DNA from 3 places in the Lysinibacillus sp. NPDC097287 genome. Region 1 is predicted to be linked to each of the others. Evidence: riboswitches for the same ligand, from Rfam matches in the RefSeq annotation. Region 1 holds a riboswitch; each other region holds the start of a gene.
The links. A riboswitch is a leader RNA that binds a small molecule or an ion and turns the genes downstream of it on or off. The one in region 1 is predicted to bind cyclic di-GMP.
Positions count from the first base shown of each region.

Region 2: linked by a shared signal. The riboswitch ahead of ACIQ2D_RS05150 (hypothetical protein) and the one ahead of ACIQ2D_RS12710 (NPCBM/NEW2 domain-containing protein) in region 1 are both predicted to bind cyclic di-GMP.
Region 3: linked by a shared signal. The riboswitch ahead of ACIQ2D_RS11490 (NPCBM/NEW2 domain-containing protein) and the one ahead of ACIQ2D_RS12710 (NPCBM/NEW2 domain-containing protein) in region 1 are both predicted to bind cyclic di-GMP.

Region 1 covers NZ_JBIWCX010000008.1:46,470-48,744, reverse strand. Annotated here, with positions in the region: gene ACIQ2D_RS12715 (glycine betaine ABC transporter substrate-binding protein) at 1-365, opposite strand, end outside; cyclic di-GMP riboswitch class I at 833-916, shown strand; gene ACIQ2D_RS12710 (NPCBM/NEW2 domain-containing protein) at 1,061-2,275, shown strand, end outside.
Region 2 covers NZ_JBIWCX010000002.1:439,735-442,009, reverse strand. Annotated here, with positions in the region: gene ACIQ2D_RS05155 (methyl-accepting chemotaxis protein) at 1-704, opposite strand, end outside; gene ACIQ2D_RS05150 (hypothetical protein) at 735-1,109, opposite strand; cyclic di-GMP riboswitch class I at 1,242-1,327, opposite strand; gene ACIQ2D_RS05145 (carboxymuconolactone decarboxylase family protein) at 1,642-2,034, opposite strand.
Region 3 covers NZ_JBIWCX010000007.1:47,320-49,594, forward strand. Annotated here, with positions in the region: gene ACIQ2D_RS11490 (NPCBM/NEW2 domain-containing protein) at 1-1,043, opposite strand, end outside; cyclic di-GMP riboswitch class I at 1,189-1,272, opposite strand; gene ACIQ2D_RS11495 (DUF1835 domain-containing protein) at 1,693-2,275, shown strand, end outside.

The DNA.
Region 1 (2,275 bases):
CTAGGCACTACCATGCCAAGCTTTGCACCTGTTAAATTTTCACCTAAATCGTCTAAATCATCCTTGTACTTCTCCACTTGTGGGGCATGCGTTTGTGGAAGCCAAGCAGACACCATACCATCAACTTCGCCCTTGGATATAGCTTCCCACATAATCCCATTGTCAAGTGGTGTTAGTGTAACATCATATCCTAAATCCTCAAGTACTTGTCCAATTACATGTGTAGAAGCAATTTCAGTATCCCATTCCACATAGGTTAGGTTGACTTCTTTATTTTTGGTGTCTTCATCACCTGAGCCACAGGCAGCTAATACTATACTTAATCCTAAAGCCAATCCTAACTTCGATAATCTCTTAAATTTCATAAAATCTCCCTTTCTTATTGTATTGTTTTATAGTAATAGAATGAATTTAACCTAAAAATTAACAAGTAACAACTTGATGTTAACAAAGGGTTGTTACTTTTGTCAAATAAGGTATGTCCTAGATAGTACAAGTCAAAATTGAGTTTTAGGGTTCTTGAGATTCCTTCGGATAACAGAGAATGCTCCTCCTTCAACTAATTGGTGGGTTAGTGGAAGAAGGAGCATTCAAATAGTCAAACTTAAGGTATTGCGAATTTACAATGAAATTCTATTCAATTAATTTATATACATTTGTACGAATATATTAACAATATATGTATGTATAACAAGTGTTTTCTATTAAAATAGATAGATTTTTTTGACAAATTTTTGATGTTTTAGCGATATTGCCTTTGTTGGGAGGGGGAGTATGTAGTGCGAATTGTTCTTGGGGGCAAAATTTTAATATGCTATTGTTTGAAGTATAAAAATTGAATAGGCAAACCTAGAGAAATTTAGGGACGCAAAGCTATAGGGACTAAGGTTAAATACTATGTCAGCCAGTTGCCGAAGAGTACATATTACTTTTTGTTATTTTAAATTTTCATAAAAAGTGTAGCACTATTTTTTATGGGAATTTTATAGGAAAAGGAGCCACTCTTAGAGTGGTTTTTTTTATGTGTTTCTTAGGATGAATTCATCAGGAGGAAATATATATGAAGGTAGTAAAAATTGCAACAGTCACGGCCATGGCTTTAAGTTTAGTCGGAGCTCCGATTAATGTCTTAGCAGATCAAAATCAAGACACAAGAGTAACAACAACTACAGTGGGTAGCACCCTTAAACAAGCAAGTGATGCTAGTGTCAGCAAGTTTTATTTATATGGAAATGGCCTATTAAATACATATAATAAAGTATTTAAAGTAGATAAATCTAATATCATCTCGATAACTAACAATGGTGGAAATTACGCTGGATCTCCCCTTGAAAAGGCGATTGATGGCGATATGAATACCCATTGGGAAACAGGTAAGCAAAATAATGCAACATTCACTAATGAGGTTATCTTTAATTTCAACGAAACAACTTCATTAAATCGCATTGTATATGCTGCCCGCCAGTCCAGTGCAAAAGGTAAAGGTTTTGCACAAGAGTTTGAAATACATAGTTCATCTACAGAAGAAGGTAATGATTTTACATTAGTTTCTTCTGGTGAATATAAAGGTTCTACAGGTGATATCGTTGAAATCCAATTTAAACCTACAGAATTTAAGCGTTTGAAATTTGTTTTTAATAAGGCAAACCAGGATTGGGCAAGTGCTGCAGAATTTGGTTTTTATAAAGAAGACGTTGTATCTGATAAGATGGAGAATCTGTTTACGGATGAAAATCGTAATCAAGTCGCAGATGAATTCAATACTATTGAAAAATTAGAAGTTTTAGAGAAGATCGCTCAATCACATCCATTATACGTACAGTTTAAAGAGGATATTGAGAACGCTAAAGCGTTAATAAATGAAGAAAAACTAGAAGCTACAACAGCTATAACAAAAACATTTGAACATTATTCTAATGAAAATTATTCTGCATTATTCAGAGTGAATCTTGAAAACATAAAGGGTATCCGAAACAACGGTGGGAATTATAGTACTGCAGTAATTGGAAATGCTATTGATGGAAAACTAGATACTTATTGGGAAACAAATAAGAGTAATTCAACGGATTTCACAAATGAAGTAGAAGTAGAATTTAAAGAGGCAATAGAACTAAATAGAATCATGTACGGGGCAAGAACATCTGACAGAAAAGGGTTTGCTGAAGAGTTCGAAATTTATGCTTCTCAGACTTCTACAGGAGATACCTATCAACTAGTAGCAACTGGTCAACATAATATGGTTGCTGGATTAGTGGAAGCTAAATTCAAACCTACT
Region 2 (2,275 bases), on a different contig from region 1:
TCATCAGCAACAACCGCAAAGCCTTTACCGTGTTCACCTGCTCGAGCTGCTTCTATTGCAGCATTCAATGCTAATAAATTAATTTGTTCTGAAATTCCTGTAATCACTTTTACAATGGTCCCAATTTCATGTGATTTTTCTCCAAGAATTTTTATCGCATCAAATGTTGCATTTATCGTTTTATTAAACTGCTCCATTTTTTCCATAGAGCCCTTTAACATATTGTTACCTTCTTGCGTCAATTCTAACGTTGTATTCGATTCTTCTGAAATTTGATTCGATCTTAGAGATAAATCTTCGATAGCCTGTGTCATATCTTCCATAGATACGGAGCTTTCTTCTATACCTACTAATTGTTTCTGTAATCCTCTACCTACCTCATCAATTGCTGCTCTTACAATATCCGCCTTCTCTGAAGCATATTCCCCGCTTTCAGCAAGATTTTCTCCTATTGCGGATACATTTTTTGAGTAAGAAAGAGACTTCTCTCTATCACGACTGAAAAAATCAATTAGTTGATTAAATACAGTATGGTCAGAACTTCTTTCCGCAACTTTGCTTGTGATATTCCCAGCTGATAATTCCTTCATTCCATTTATTATTTCAATACTATGAGGATGTTGTTTTACCGAAAAATATCGATAAGCAAAATACACTGATGTCCCCATTAAGATAACAATAATACATAATAAAATAGCTTCCATTATAAATACCCCCTTTTCTATCTATTGGTACTATCGTGATATAGAATGAGATACTTTTTCGATAAATGTACCTTTGAATTCAATTCTTTCAAGTATATTCCTAATTTGCACTTGTGCAATTTTAGAAGAAGGTTGTACTACTAACATATCTCTAAAACCTAAATTAGAATAAAATTGTATCGTTTGCTCCAACTGCGGTACAACTTTTGATGGGACAGGTGTTTGGTGAGTTGCATCTAAAACAAACGTATATGCATTTCTTGATACTTTATTAATCGTATCGTTTAAATCAATCAAATAACCTTCTACATCTTCCTCTCTTATTAGTCCATGTAGCTGTACATGTACTTCCTTCGAGACCTCATTTATCGCCATTTTGTATTTCTTCTTATCTACGACTATCATCTTCGATCACCTTTCCAGCTAAAATTTGTTATATGTCATTGTTACATTTGCATATTTTATGATAAGAGTCCAATAAAAAAAGCCATCCCAAATATAGATAAGGATAGCAAAAAATCGCTTATTATCAATATTCTTGGCAACCCGACTATCATTACCCAATGGGATTTAGACTCGTGGCTTTGCGTCCTTACCTTTCGATAAGTTTGCCTTTTCATTTAAGGAAAAACAGTACAAATATTACATTGATATATTATAACAGTATAAATTACTTGTCACTTTTTGTCGAACAAATTTTTCCTTTTCCATTGTATTTGATGCAAATAATATGTTCACGTCATGTCACAAAGTACTTTTATAGCGCTTGTTTTGTTTATTTAGCTGTTTTACAAAAAGATTCTATAAAATTCGGCTTAAATACTCCGAAAAACAATTTTTACCGTTTCGGGATAATCGGATTCCCTTACATATTCAACGACACCTTCCCTAAACTAAAATGAGCACGATACTTTACTATACTTAATGCTCAAATTCATTATTCTTTCACTGTTAGGTTCTTTTCTTGAAACACTTGTTTAGCGATGGTTAACGCATTTTGCACACGCGGGAAACCTATGTACGGTACTAGTTGTAGCAATGCTTCCACGATTTCAGTCGGTGTTAAACCAGCATGTAAACCACGCGTTATATGTGTTTTTGTTTGTAGTGCGGCACCTTGCGTGACAACGGCTGTGATCACAACTAACGCACGACTTTTGGCATCAAGTCCAGGTCGTGAATACACATCACCATATGCAAATTCAACAATCATTTTACGTAAATCTGGCGCAATATCAGCTAAAGCATCATGCTCCACCATACGCGTTGCCTCTTCTTCTGTCACATACTGCTTAATCGTTTCAAACCCCTTTGTAAAACGTTCACTCATTGTAAATCCCCCCACTAAATGGTAGCATATTTTTCACATACAAAGACCCCAATTCCACGTCTCCGGAAATGGGGATTGTCCTTCACATATGTAAGGTGCTCTTTTTCGATTCACCCTCTGGCTCTATCCGAAAAAGGAAAGTGTGTTTTTCATAGTGCCTCACGGGACATCTTTAATGAAATATCTATGCAAAAGTCACAAGGACATGCACGCAAGTAGAAAAGTGCATTTGCGCCCGTCA
Region 3 (2,275 bases), on a different contig from region 1:
AATTCGAATACAACTTCATTTGTAAAGTTCGCATCATTGTTTTTATTTGTTTCCCAATGCGTGTTTGGTTGATCATCTAACATAAATTCTGGTTTTGTAGTAGGATAGCTACCACCATTTGTAGTTACCTTCGATACGTTAGAATTTGGCATTCTAAACGCCTCGCTATAGGCATTATCAAAGTTTGTGCCGTAGCTTTTTAATTTTGAAACAGCTGCTGTAGTTGCTTCAATTACCTTTTGGTTCAAAAGAGATTTAGCATTTTCTATATCTTCTTTAAATAGGGGATATAGTGGATGATCTTTTACTTCTTCTTCTAATTGGTTTAATGCATCAGGCGTATTAAATTCTTTGCTGATTGTACTAAATGTGTCGTCTGTAAATAGTTTTTCCATTTTGTCAGATACACGGTCTTCTTTATAGAATAAGAATTCTGAAGCACTTGCCCAATCTTGATTTGCTTTTTTATAGACAAACTTTAAACGTTTAAATTCCGTCGGTTTAAATTGGATTTCAACGATATCTCCTGTAGAACCTTTATATTCACCAGAAGAAACTAATGTAAAGTCATCACCTTCATCTGTAGTTGAACTGTAGATTTCAAACTCTTGTGCAAAACCTTTACCTTTTGCGCTAGCTTGACGTGCGGCATAAACAATTCGATCTAATGAAGTTGTTTCATTGAAATTAAATATAACCTCATTTGTGAATGTTGCATTATTTTGCTTTCCTGTTTCCCAATGGGTATTCATATCGCCATCGATCGCCTTTTCAAGGGGAGAACCAGGGTAGTTTCCTCCGTTGTTCGTAATTGATACGATATTAGATTTGTCCATTTTAAAGACTTCATTATATGTATTTAGTAAGTCATTTCCATATAAATAAAACTTACTGACACTAGCATTATTTGCTTGTTTGATGCTATTTTTTACTGAAGTCGTTGTTACTCTTGTGTCTTGATTTTGATCTGCTAAAACATTAATTGGGGCACCGACTAAACTTATAGCCATAGCCGCTGCTGTTGCAATTTTAACTATTTTCATTTACATTTCCTCCTGATGAATTTATTCCTGAGAAGCACATAAAAAAACTACTCTACAAGAGTAGTTCCCTTTTCCTATAAATTGTTCATAAAAATAACATTGCTTATTTATGGAAATATAGAATAACAAAAAGTAGAATGTACTCTTCGGTAACTGGCTGACATAGTAATAAACCTTAGTCCCTATAGCTTTGCGTCCCTAAATTTCCCTAGGTTTGCCTATTTGATTTACACTTCAAACAATAGCATATTAAAATTTTGCTCCCAAGAACAAATCGTACTATATTTTACTACTATAAATGCAGGTAATATGGCTAAAATATCAAAAAGTTGGCAAATTAATCTATCTAATTTAATGGGGAATATGGAGTGTAAATGCATATATTGTAAATATTTCGTGCAAATCTATAAAGGTGAATTAGTTTATACATCGATATAACTTTATTGCAAATTAACAGTATCTAAGGATAGTCAATGAACATAGTGATTTTAGGATAGATAATGTGAAATTTAGGTAGGGGGTGCTGATAATTAAAACCAAAGTAAATGGTCTATTTATATATTTTTTGATGGAGCCAAATGTAGTTCTTGTCTATAAAATTGAAACTCAAAATTATTTATCAATTTCCAATGCGTTTGGAAGTGGCAAATTGGAGAATTTCGAAATCAATCATAAAGATGAATTTGAAACGTTTGATCACGAAGTTAGCAAACCACTTGAAGGCAGAGGGTGCTATTTCTCTCAGGATGATTTGAACATGATGGTAGAAGAAATAAATCATCACATTCAAAAACGTCGCCAATTCTTGAACCTGTCTCAATTCCCAAAGGACCTGAGCGGTAGACCTAGTGCAGTACATCTTGTTTCCTCGGAATCTGCAGCAGGTTCTTTAAGCGTAGGACTAGAAAGACCTAAAATTGTAATGGGATTCCCAGACGACTTTTCTATTGGACCGTTGTGGAACTTAGATTGTAGAACGGGAAAAGCTTATCGAAGTGAATGGCTAGAGGAAAATATCAACTACGAACAGGAAGAGTATATTTATCAAAATAAGTTGAATAATACGCTACGAGAAATAGAGGATATACCAAGTCAAGTTCCTATTTATCTCTGGTATGGGCATAATGCAGATGAGTATACGTTCATACTTTATATTTTGGACGTATTGAAGAATAAAGAAAATGAGATTTATCTTATAAACGCCACGGAACTTTATCCAAAACTTATAACGT